DNA from 3 places in the Streptomyces sp. NPDC025806 genome. Region 2 is predicted to be linked to each of the others. Evidence: riboswitches for the same ligand, from Rfam matches in the RefSeq annotation. Region 2 holds a riboswitch; each other region holds the start of a gene.
What was found. Region 2 has a riboswitch for S-adenosylmethionine ahead of ACZ4E1_RS05610 (IclR family transcriptional regulator). Riboswitches for the same ligand answer to the same signal wherever they lie in the genome.

Region 1: linked by a shared signal. The riboswitch ahead of thrC (threonine synthase) and the one ahead of ACZ4E1_RS05610 (IclR family transcriptional regulator) in region 2 are both predicted to bind S-adenosylmethionine.
Region 3: linked by a shared signal. The riboswitch ahead of ACZ4E1_RS01590 (aminotransferase class V-fold PLP-dependent enzyme) and the one ahead of ACZ4E1_RS05610 (IclR family transcriptional regulator) in region 2 are both predicted to bind S-adenosylmethionine.

Annotation. Positions count from the first base shown of each region.
Region 1 covers NZ_JBVHMU010000006.1:142,961-146,873, reverse strand. The annotation lists gene ACZ4E1_RS16140 (cold-shock protein) at 1-62, opposite strand, end outside; gene ACZ4E1_RS16135 (MoaD/ThiS family protein) at 511-786, opposite strand; gene thrC (threonine synthase) at 832-2,142, opposite strand; SAM riboswitch class I at 2,161-2,316, opposite strand; gene ACZ4E1_RS16125 (glucosyl-3-phosphoglycerate synthase) at 2,481-3,455, shown strand; gene ACZ4E1_RS16120 (alpha,alpha-trehalose-phosphate synthase (UDP-forming)) at 3,517-3,913, shown strand, end outside.
Region 2 covers NZ_JBVHMU010000002.1:432,728-436,640, reverse strand. The annotation lists gene ACZ4E1_RS05615 (DUF2332 domain-containing protein) at 1-545, opposite strand, end outside; SAM riboswitch class I at 669-810, shown strand; gene ACZ4E1_RS05610 (IclR family transcriptional regulator) at 1,005-1,727, shown strand; gene ACZ4E1_RS05605 (YncE family protein) at 1,745-3,040, opposite strand; gene ACZ4E1_RS05600 (TetR/AcrR family transcriptional regulator) at 3,295-3,913, shown strand, end outside.
Region 3 covers NZ_JBVHMU010000001.1:350,049-353,961, reverse strand. The annotation lists gene ACZ4E1_RS01600 (rhomboid family intramembrane serine protease) at 1-539, shown strand, start outside; gene ACZ4E1_RS01595 (Lrp/AsnC family transcriptional regulator) at 580-861, shown strand; gene ACZ4E1_RS01590 (aminotransferase class V-fold PLP-dependent enzyme) at 890-2,281, opposite strand; SAM riboswitch class IV at 2,506-2,623, opposite strand; gene trpD (anthranilate phosphoribosyltransferase) at 2,710-3,774, opposite strand; gene qcrB (cytochrome bc1 complex cytochrome b subunit) at 3,905-3,913, opposite strand, start outside.

The DNA of each region.
Region 1 (3,913 bases), on a different contig from region 2:
TCGACCGCGATGAAGCCGTACCCCTTCTCCGCGTTGAACCACTTGACGGTGCCCTGAGCCATGCCTAACTCCCCTATTACTGGCCCTTGCGCGAGTCCACACTTCGCGGACCCGGGTCAGACCTCACGCCCCAAAGGGTTGGGGGTGTGCGCCGGAACGCGTCGACCGCGGCCGAATGTATCTGCCCAACTGCCCTCTGCAACAGGTCAATCGGACGAGAATTCTGAGCACGCACGATCGGGGAAACCGGGCCAACTCACCGGATCCCAGGGCAAGTCGGGTCGAATAAATGCCGTAAAAGGCCCGAATGGGCGGGGCACTTTGGCTGCTTCTCGTCGGGATTCGCTCAAGAACTCATATGCGTCCGTCATGCACCACGGACGGGAGCGGAGCAGCTTCCCCAACTGTACCCCGCTCAACCCTGCAGAATTGCCCCCTCCGCTTCTCTCGCGGAGGGGGCAATTCTGGTAACTCTGGGTAAGTCAGGGAAATCCCGGACGGTCGAGGCGATCAGCCGCCGGCGACCGCGGGAATGATCGAGACGCCGGCGCCGTCCGGCGTCACGGTCTCCAGCCCCTGCTCGAAACGGACGTCGTCGTCGTTCACGTACACGTTCACGAAACGGCGCAGCTTGCCCTGGTCGTCGAGCACCCGGGCGGCGATCCCCGTGTGGTTCTTCTCCAGGTCGGCGATGACGTCGGCGAGGGTCGCGCCCTCGGCCGGCACCTCGGCCTGCCCGCCCGTGTAGGTACGGAGAATGGTGGGGATCCGGACGTTGACACTCATGGGTTCACCTCGGCTGTTCTTCGGCAAAAGGAGTGGGGCGGGGAACTACTCGGCGAGACCGGCGGACCGGAACGCGTCGAGACTCGGCCGGATCGTCGCCGTGGCCTGAGAGCTCTCCGCGACGGCGTCCAGCGTCTTCAGACCGTCACCCGTGTTCAGCACGACAGTCGTCAGCGACGGGTCGATGAGGCCCGCCTCGATGAGCTTCTTGGTGACACCGAGCGTCACACCGCCGGCGGTCTCCGCGAAGATGCCCTCGGTCCGCGCGAGCAGCTTGATCGCGTCGACGACCTGCTCGTCGTTCACGTCCTCCACGGCGCCACCGGTGCGGCGCGCGATGTCGAGAACGTACGGCCCGTCGGCCGGGTTGCCGATGGCGAGCGACTTCGCGATCGTGTTCGGCTTCTGCGGGCGGACGACGTCGTGGCCGCCCTTGTAGGCAACGGAGACCGGCGAGCAGCCCTCGGCCTGGGCACCGAAGAGCTTGTACGGCTTGTCCTCGACGAGGCCGAGCTTGATGAGCTCCTGCAGACCCTTGTCGATCTTCGTGAACTGCGAACCGGACGCGATCGGGATGACCAGCTGGTCCGGGAGCTGCCAGCCGAGCTGCTCGCAGATCTCGTAGGCGAGCGTCTTGGAGCCCTCGCCGTAGTACGGGCGCAGGTTCACGTTGACGAAGCCCCAGCCCTCGCCCAGCGGGTCGCCGATGAGCTCGGAGCAGAAGCGGTTCACGTCGTCGTAGTTGCCCTCGATGGCGACGAGGTCACCGCCGTAGACACCGGCCATGACGACCTTGCCCTGCTCCAGGTCGTGCGGGATGAACACGCAGGAGCGGAAGCCGGCGCGGGCGGCGGCGGCGCCGACGGCGCCCGCCAGGTTGCCCGTGGAGGAGCAGGAGAGGGTGGTGAAGCCGAAGGCGCGGGCGGCCTCGATGGCCTGGGCGACGACGCGGTCCTTGAAGGAGTGCGTCGGGTTGCCGGAGTCGTCCTTGACGAACAGCTTTCCCTGCTCGACGCCGAGTTCACGGGCCAGGTTGTCGGCCTTGACCAGGTGGGTCCAGCCCGGGTTCAGATTGGGCTTCTCGGCGACGTCGGCCGGGACGGGCAGCAGCGGGGCGTAGCGCCAGATGTTCGCGGGGCCGGCCTCGATCTGCTTGCGGAGCGCCTCGGGGTCGCCGACGGGAAGGTCGTACGCGACTTCCAGAGGCCCGAAACACTCGACGCAGGCGAAGATCGGGCCGAGCTCGAACTTCGCACCGCACTCGCGGCAGGAGAGGCCCGAGGCGGGACCGAGGTCCACGGTCTTCCCGGCGTTCGCGGAGGGGGTGGTTCCGGTGGCGACAGTCTGTACAGCCATGAGAGGCGAGGCCCTTTCTCCTCATCTTCCTCACGACGCATCTCGCCGTGAGACGGATTTGGCACCTTCCCTAGCCGGGAGCCTCGCGATGGACAGTTGCGGTGTCCTACGAGACCGGCTGGAGGGTTGCCGGGGCTTCAACGGGCCGTATCCCTCTGCCCCTCTGGATGAGCGGTATTCGATTGTTGAGCGCGGCTCACGGTGACCCCGGCATGCGGTGGTCCCCGGCCTTGTTCAAGACTGTAACCGACGGCTCGGGCGCTTGAGATAGTCGTCCGAACCGCGAGATGGATCACAAATCGTCCCGCACCACCACGCGGAGTGAGGAGCAGCCGACCGTGCTGGAAGAGGTAGAGCGCTGGCTGGGCGAGCGCTCCTGGTCCGTGGCGGACCGGCCGCCGCACCAGCTGATCGCCGCGAAGCGCGCGTCGGGGCAGACCGTGAGTGTCGTGCTGCCCGCGCTCGACGAGGAGGCGACGGTCGGCCAGATCGTGTCCGTGATCCGGCGTGAGCTGATGACGGAGGCGGTGCCGCTGGTCGACGAGCTGGTGGTGGTGGACTCCGGGTCCACGGACCGGACCTCCGAGGTCGCGGCGGCGGCCGGCGCGCGGGTCGTGCACCGGGACGCGATCCTGCCGCGGATCCCGGCCCGGCCCGGCAAGGGCGAGGTGCTGTGGCGCTCGCTCCTCGTGACCTCCGGCGACATCGTCTGCTTCGTCGACGCGGACCTCAAGGAGTTCTCCGCGGACTTCGTGTCCGGAATCGTCGGGCCGCTGCTCACCGACCCGGACGTGCAGTTCGTGAAGGCGATGTACGACCGGCCGCTCGGTACCGAGTTCGATGAGCCCGCCTCCGGCAGGACCGCGGGACAGGGCGGCCGGGTGACCGAGCTGGTGGCGCGGCCGCTGCTCAATCTGCACTGGCCGCGGCTGGCCGGTTTCGTGCAGCCGCTCGGCGGCGAGTACGCGGCCCGCAGATCGCTGCTCGAACAGCTGCCGTTCCCGGTCGGGTACGGGGTCGAGCTGGGGCTGCTCGTGGACGCGCTGCACACGGTGGGCCTGGACGCGCTCGCGCAGGTCGACGTGGGGGTCAGGAAGCACCGGCACCAGGACGGGCAGGCGCTCGGCCGGATGGCGGCGGCGATCTACCGCACGGCGCAGCTGCGGCTCGCGCGCGGGCATCTGGTGCGGCCGGTGCTGACCCAGTTCGAGCGCGGCGACAAGGGCTTCGAGCCGCGTACGCACGACGTGGACACGGAGGAGCGGCCTCCGATGGCGGAGATCGACGAGTACCGCGAGCGCCGGGTGGCCTGAACGTCGGGTGGCGTGAGCGTCGTTACGTTTGAGGGTTTCCGGGGCGGGCTAGCGTGCCCGTATGGCTTCCACTCCTGGTGCTGCTGAGGTTCTTGTCGCGTCCAACCGGGGCCCGGTCTCGTACGTCGTCGGGGACGACGGCGCGGTCACGGCCAAGCGGGGCGGGGGCGGGCTCGTGTCCGCGCTCAGCTCCGTCGACGACAAGCTGTGGGTGTGCGCGGCGCTCGGCGACGGGGACCGGGAGGCGGTGCGGCGCGGGATCACCGAGCCGGGTGTGCGGATGCTGGACATCGATCCGGAGGTGCACGCGGCGGCGTACAACGGGATCGCGAACTCGGTGCTGTGGTTCGTGCACCACATGCTGTACCAGACCCCGCTGGAGCCGTCGTTCGGGCCGGAGTTCCGGCGGCAGTGGGCGGCGTACGAGGAGTACAACCGGGCGTTCGCCCGGGCCCTCG
Region 2 (3,913 bases):
TTGAGGTCGATCCCGGCCGCCCATGCCACCTCGGGCATCCGCAGTTCCGGGTGCGGGCCCTCCGCCCGGCACCGCAGGGTCGGCGCCTGGGGGTCGCCGCCGGTCAGGTGTGTGTGGCCGTAGTCGTAGGAGTACCGGTCGGCGTGCAGGCACAGTCCGGCGCTCGCCCCTACCTCGATCAGGGCGAGGGGCCCGTCGAGCGTGGCCAGGGCGGGCAGGAGGGTCGCGCAGCGGCCCGGTTCGTTGGTCTGGGTGCGCCGGGTCAGCATCGTCGCCCGCAGTCGCCCGCCCTGTGCGCTGGCCAACTCCCGCAGTGTGTCCGCGTCGGGGGCCGCGCGCAGCAGGTGACGGGCCGCGGCAAACAGCAGGTTCGGCTGGCGTTTGTCGGCGGGGAGGGTGCTCAGGAAACCCAGCACCTCCGGGTCGGACGCCACCGCGAGGGCCAGCGTCTCGTAGGCGGGGGATCGTCCCGCCGCCTCGTTCTCGGCGAAGCGGCGGTAGTTCTCCGCCGTCGTCACCCGGTCGTCCAGCCCTGTCATCGCCATGGCGCGATCATAGGGGCGGGCCCGTCCCGTACAGGGTCGGCGACGGCGCCCCGACCGGGCTCGCCCGCCGGATCCGTGGTGGCCGTCGGCAGGTGGCCTCCGGAGTCTTGCTATGGTCTTCGCGAATCATCCAGAGGGGTGGAGGGACCGGCCCTACGAAGCCCCGGCAACTCCCCGTTCGACTCGGTGCTCCATCTGCGCGCCGTGCCGTCGGGATCAGTGCCAACTCCGGCTCGCGCCAACGTGGCGCGGGAAAAGATGAGGAGACACGGTGCTCTCTGTGCTGACCTTCGCCCCGGCTCTTTCCGCCCCGGGCCTTCCGCATACCCGTCTCGCGATCACCGCGGCACATCGGCCGACCTCTTCGGTCCTTCCTCGCTGATCACCCCCTCCCTCGCCCGAGCGAGGTCTCCGCGACCGGATTCTCGGTCGCGGCCCGAGACTGGAGTAGCTCTTTTCATGGACATATCCGATATTTCCAGCGGTGTCGGCGTGCTCGACAAGACCGCGGTGATCCTGGATGCGCTGGCGTCGGGGCCCGCCACGCTCGCGGGGCTGGTCGCCTCGACGGGCCTGTCCCGGCCCACCGCCCACCGGCTCGCCACGGCCCTCGAACGCCACCGGCTGGTCGGCCGGGACCTTCAGGGCCGCTTCGTCCTCGGCCCCTGGCTCGCCGAACTCTCGGCCGCGTCGGGCGAGGACCTCCTGCTGACCTCTGCGGGCCCGGTCCTCACCGCCCTGCGCGACAGGACCGGCGAGAGCGCTCAGCTCTACCGTCGGCAGGGGGACGTGCGTGTCTGCGTCGCCGCCGCAGAACGGACCGCGGGTCTGCGCGACACCGTGCCCGTCGGTTCCGCGTTCCCCATGAAGGTCGGCTCCGCCGCCCAGGTCCTGCTGGCCTGGGAGGAACCCGAGCGCTACCACCACGGCCTGCAAGGGGCTCACTTCACGGCCAGGACGCTCAGCGGGGTACGGCGCCGGGGGTGGGCCCAGTCGATCGGCGAACGTGAACCCGGCATGGCCTCCGTCTCGGCTCCGGTGCGCGACCCGGGCCGCCGTGTCGTGGCCGCCGTCACGGTCACCGGCCCGCTCCAACGCCTCACCCGCCACCCCGGCGCCCGGCTCGCGGAGGCCGCCGTCCACGCGGCGGACCGCCTCACCGAGGCCCTCCACCGACCCTGACGACGACTGCGGCCGGGTCAGCCCGTGGGGCTGGTCCAGTCGGCGGGGACATGGGCGATCCGTACGCGCTGCGGGTGGTCGCCGACCGGAACGGAGGTCACCTTCCGCCCCGTGGCGAAGTCGATGGCGGTCACCTGATCGGCGCCGCTCTCGGAGATGACGCAGGCGCGGCCGTCACCGCTGACGGTGGCCCAGTAGGGCTTGGACGCGGGGACGAGCGGGCCTTCCTGGAGGGTTCCCCGGTCGACGACGGTCGCGTAGTCGTCCATGGTGCCCGCGATGCACAGTTTGCTGCCGTCGGGATTCATGGACATGCCGTGGTGGCGCGAGTCGTTGACGAAGGTGGTGCGGTCGTCACTGGTGGCCGGGTTCTCGGGCAGGGTCTTGACCCGGGTGATCTTGTCGGTGGCGACGTCGTACTCCAGGAAGCCGTTGAAGTAGGAGACCTGGAAGTACAGCTTGGAGAAGTCGGGGCTGAAGACCGCGGGGCGGACCGCGTTGGACAGGTCCTTGCGGCCGAAGGCGTCCAGGCGGGCGCGCATGTCGATCGTCCGGACGACCTCGAAGGTGTTCGCGTCGACGACGGTGATGCGGCGGTCGCCCTTCGTCCAGTCCATGAGCGGGTCGTCGAGGGCGGTCTCCACGTTGCCGATGGACATGTTCCAGATGTACCGGCCGCCCTCGGTCCACACGTTCTCGTGCGGCTTGTCGCCGGCGGCGAACGTGCCCAGCCGACGACCGGTTTCGATGTCCAGGACGTACACGACCTTGCCGAGCGAGGCGGAGACCGCGACTTTGGTGCCGTCCGGGGACACCGCCATGTGATCGGAGCGGTAACCCGCGACCGCGAACCGCCAGTTCACCTTGCCGGTGGTCAGGTCGATGGAGACGACGTCGCCGAAGCTGGGCCGTGAGGCGACCAGGGAGCGGCCGTCGGGGGTGGAGTACAGGTCGTCGACGAGCTGGTCGTGCCCCTCGCCCGCGGTGGCCCGGATCCCGAGGTAGACGGCCAGGTTGACGGGGTTGAGGTAGATGGCGGCCAGTCGCTCGGACTTGTCGGGGACGACATTGACCCGGCCGATCCTGGTGAAGTCGCCGCGGGGGTTGATGACGTCGGCGGTGCCGTCCCAGTTGTTCCCGACGAACATCACCTCGCGCAGGGCGGGCGCGGCCTCGGCCGAGCTCACCGAGAGGGGCACGACGACACCGGCGGCCAGAACGGCGGCGCCGGCGATGTTCCGCAGACGGCGCCGCCCCGAGCGGGTTCTCCCGCGTGCGGGGGCTGTCGGGGCATGGGTACGCGCAGCGTGCATGCTTGCTCTCTCCCAAAGGTGGAATTCCGCGGAGGGGCAGGAGCACCGAGTCGTTCCGGTCCGCTGCCGGGCGGTGACGAAGGCGCTGGGCATGACCGGCCGGGGTTCCGGTCAGCCTCGTGAGCCGTGCGCGGAACCCTCCGCAAGTCTGAACATCGGCATGTTCGGACTCCGGTTACTGGATGGTAGGGAGGGGTGGGGTACACCGCAAGGCCGGTGCGGGAGGATTCTCGGGATCACCTGATGGAGGCACCGTGGCAGGCAGGATTCCACCGGCGGCAGGCCGGTACGGAGGCAGGGACGCGTCCGAGCGCCAGGCCGAGCGGCGCCGTCGTTTCATGGACGCGGGTCTGGAGTTGTTCGGCGCGGTCCACGGCTACCGGGGCACCCGGATCGCCGATCTGTGCAAGGCGGCCGGCCTGTCGAGCCGTCAGTTCTATGAAGAGTTCCGCACGTTGGAAGACCTGCTCGCGGAACTGCACCTGTACGTCAACGCCGTGGCCGAACAGGCCGTGCTCGACGTCCTGCCCGCGATCGAGGACAAGCCGGTGCGCGAGCGGCTCGAACTGATGCTCCGCGCCTACGTCGAGGGCGCCGCCTCCGATCCGCGCCACGCCCGGATCGCCTACGTCGAGATCGTCGGTGTCAGCCCCCGCCTGGACCGCCAGCGCCTGCACCGCCGTGCGGTCTGGATCGACCTGCTGGGCCGGCTGGTCGACGACGCCCTGGAGCGGGGCGAGATTCCGCCGGACGACTACCGCATCGCCGGCCCGGCCTACATCGGAGCGGTGAACGGCCTCATGCACGACTGGGTCGTCGGCTGGGTCGACGCGACGGTCGAGCAGATCGCCGACGAGCTCATCAAGATGGCCG
Region 3 (3,913 bases), on a different contig from region 2:
TCGCGGGGTCCTGGCGGGCGGCGCTCTCCCCGCTGACGGCCCTGTTCGTGCACGGCAGCTGGCTGCACCTGCTGGGCAACATGCTCTTCCTGCATGTCTTCGGCACGATGACCGAGGAGCGCATGGGCCGGCTGCCCTATCTGCTCTTCTACCTGGTCACCGGGTATCTCGCGCTGTTCGGGTACGCCCTGGCGCACGCGAGCTCCGAGCAGACCCTGGTGGGCGCGTCCGGGGCGATCTCGGCGGTCCTGGGCGCGTTCCTGTACCTCTTCCCGGACGCGCGCGTGACGAGCCTGTTCCCGTTCCTCCTCTTCCTGCCGCTGCGCTTCCCGGCATGGGTGGTGCTGCCGTTCTGGGTGGCGCTGCAGTGGGCCGCGGCGGGGCAGGCCGGACAGGGCCCGGGGGTGGCCTATCTGGCGCACCTGGTCGGCTTCTCCACCGGGTTCCTCTACGCATGGGTGCGGTATCGGGGGAAAAAGAGGGGTGCGCGGAGCGCTTCTTTGCAAGGGCGGGGGCGGGAGACGGGAGGGCTAGAGTGAAGGCGACCCACACCACGGCCACCGAGGGAGACAGCCAGCCGTGATCACCGCGATCGTGCTCATCAAGACCAGCGTGGACCGCATCCCCGAGATCGCGGAGTCGATCGCGGCGCTGGAGAGCGTCAGCGAGGTCTTCTCCGTCACGGGCACGTACGACCTGATCGCCATGGTCCGGGTCGCCCGCCACGACGATCTGGCCGATGTCATCCCCGGCAAGATCAGCAAGATCCCCGGCGTGGAGGCGACGGACACCCACGTCGCCTTCCGCACCTACTCCCAGCACGACCTGGAGGCCGCGTTCTCCATCGGCCTCGACGGCTGAGCGGACCTCCCGGAAGCCTCGTCGAGCCTCAGGAGGCCGGGACGCAGCGCCCGTCCTCCGTGCGGTAGGTCCAGCGGGCACCGTCCCGGACGAGCTCGGCCACCGCGGCGACGAAGCGCTCGACGTGCTCGTCGGGGGTGCCCGCGCCGAAGCTGACGCGGATCGCGTTCAGCGACTTCTCGCCGGGCGCCGCCTCGGGGGCGCCGCACTCCCCCTGCTGCTGCGGGTCCGAGCCGAGCAGCGTGCGCACCAGCGGGTGGGCGCAGAAGAGTCCGTCGCGCACGCCGATGCCGTACTCGGCGGAGAGCGCGGCCGCGAAGTGCGAGGAGTTCCAGCCCTCGACGACGAACGAGATGACGCCGACCCGCGGGGCGTCGTCGCCGAACAGCGACAGCACCTTCACCTCGGGCACCGCCGCGAGGCCCTCGCGCACCTTCCGGATCAGGTGCTGCTCGCGGGCGACGAGGGAGTCGAAGCCCGCCTCGGTCAGCGCCTTGCAGGCGGAGGCGATCGAGTAGACGCCGATGACGTTGGGCGAGCCGGCCTCGTGACGGGCGGCGCTCTCGTGCCACTCCACGTCCACGCCGCCGTCCGCGCGCCGGGCGACCTTGCGCGAGGCGCCACCGCCGGCGAGGTACGGCTCGGCCTCGGTCAGCCAGTCGGAGCGGCCCGCGAGCACGCCGGAGCCGAACGGCGCGTACAGCTTGTGCCCGGAGAAGGCGACCCAGTCGACGTCCAGGTCCCGTACGGAGACGGGGTGGTGGGGGGCGAGCTGGGCGGCGTCGAGGACGATGCGGGCACCGTGTGCGTGCGCGGCGGCGGCCAGTTCGCGCACCGGCCACAGCTCACCGGTGACGTTCGAGGCGCCGGTGACGCAGACGAGGGCCGGCCCGTAGGGGTCGCGGTCGGCGAGGGCGCGCTCCAGGGTGGCGACGGCCTCGTCGGGGGTGCGGGGCGCGTTCAGGTAGGTGACGCGGGCGTCGCGCCAGGGCAGCAGCGAGGCGTGGTGCTCGGTCTCGAAGACGAAGACCTGGCAGTCGGCCGGGAGGGCCTGGGCGAGGAGGTTGAGCGAGTCGGTGGTGGAGCGGGTGAAGACGACCTGGTCGTCCTCGCGGCAGTCGAGGAACTCGGCGACGGCCGTGCGGGAGTTCTCGAACAGGTCGGTGGACAGCTGGGAGAGGTACCCGGCGCCGCGGTGCACGCTGCCGTAGTACGGGGCGTACGCGGCGACGTCGTCCCACACGCGCTGGAGGGCGGGGGCGCTGGCCGCGTAGTCGAGGGCGGCGTAGGTGACTTCGCCGCCGGTGACGAGCGGCACGGTGACGTCGCGGCCGAGGACCGGCAGCGGGGCGCCGCAGGCGGGGTCGGCGGACTCGGCGCAGGCGGCGGTGACGGCGGCGGAGGGGGTGTGAGCGGACATGGGTGTCTCCCGGCAGGACAAGGCGAAGGGATGGAGAGATCCCGCACGGCGGATATGACGGTGCTCAAAAGGCCGTCGGCGTACGGGTGTTGACCTCGACGCACGGCGGCACGGAGGCCCGGCCGGGCGGAGGGTGTGGTGGAGAAGGGGCGAGAAGCCCTAACGCATTCGCTTGCTCACGAGACTGCTCCCTCGAACGACCCAGGACCCCAGGATTCGCGAGGGGTCCGCGCTTGCCACGCGCCTTGCTGCGCATGGCCTGGTCTTCACCCGGGGCACCCCGCCACGGACGGAGGGTTGCCGGACAGCGAGCCGGGGCCTAAATCGCTGTCACTCATGACCTTGAAAAGCATCCTGCCACACGTCTCGGAAACGGCAAGGGCGCAGTCCAGATTCTGGACTGCGCCCTCGGTCAGGCAGGTGCCGCGTCACTTCTGGGTGGCGGCCACCCAGCGCTCCAGGGCCGCCTTGGCCGCCCCGCTGTCGATCGAGTGCGCGGCCCGCTCCATGCCGGCCGCGATCTGCTCGGCGAGCGTGCCCTCGCCGGGGCGCACGGCGACGAGCGCCGCCGCCGAGTTGAGCAGCACGGCGTCGCGGACCGGACCGCGCTCGCCGTCGAGCAGGCGCCGCGCCACCTCCGCGTTGTACGCCGGGTCGCCGCCGCGCAGGGCCTCGATGGGGACCGGCTCGATGCCGACGTCGCGCGGGTCGAAGCGCTCCTCGCGCACGGCGCCGTCGCGCACCACCCAGACCCGGGAGGTGCCGGTGACGGTGAGCTCGTCGAGGCCGTCGTCGCCGCGGAAGACGAGCGAGGAGTTGCCGCGCTCGGCGAAGACTCCGGCCACGACGGGCGCCATCCGGGCGTCGGCGACCCCGACGGCCTGGGCGCGGACCCGGGCCGGGTTGGTCAGCGGGCCGAGCAGGTTGAAGACGGTGCGGATGCCGAGCTGGCCGCGGGCGGCGCCGGCGTAGCGCAGCGCGGGGTGGAACTTCACGGCGAAGCAGAAGGTGATGCCCGCCTCCTCGGCGACCTGGGGCACCCGGGAGGGCGGCAGGTCGAGGTTGACGCCGAGCTTCTCCAGGACGTCGGAGGCGCCGGAGGCGGAGGAGGCGGCCCGGTTGCCGTGCTTGACGACCTTGGCGCCCGCGCCGGCCACCACGATGGCGGACATCGTCGAGATGTTGACGGTCTTGGCTCCGTCGCCGCCGGTGCCGACGATGTCGACGGTCTCGCCGGGCACCTCGATCACGTTGGCGTGCTCGTACATGCCGCGGACCAGACCGGAGATCTCTGCGACGGTCTCGCCCTTGGCGCGCAGGGCGACCGCGAAGCCGGCGATCTGCGCGTCGGTGGCCTCGCCCCGCATGATCCGGTCCATCGCCCACGCGGTGTCGTCGGCGCTCAGGTCACGGCCCTCCAGCAGGCCGTTGAGGACGGAGGGCCAGGAACGGCCCGCCGCGGTGTCGCCTCCAGCGGGGGTCAAAGCGCTCATCGCCGCTCCTGGTGATACGCGTAGGACAGGTGAGAAAGGGGCGCTCCCACCTTATCCAGTGCCAGGACGGCGAAGAGCCCCCGTCCAGTGCCTGGACGGGGGCTCCTGCCGTGGCGAACAGCGTCAGAGATCAGTGGTG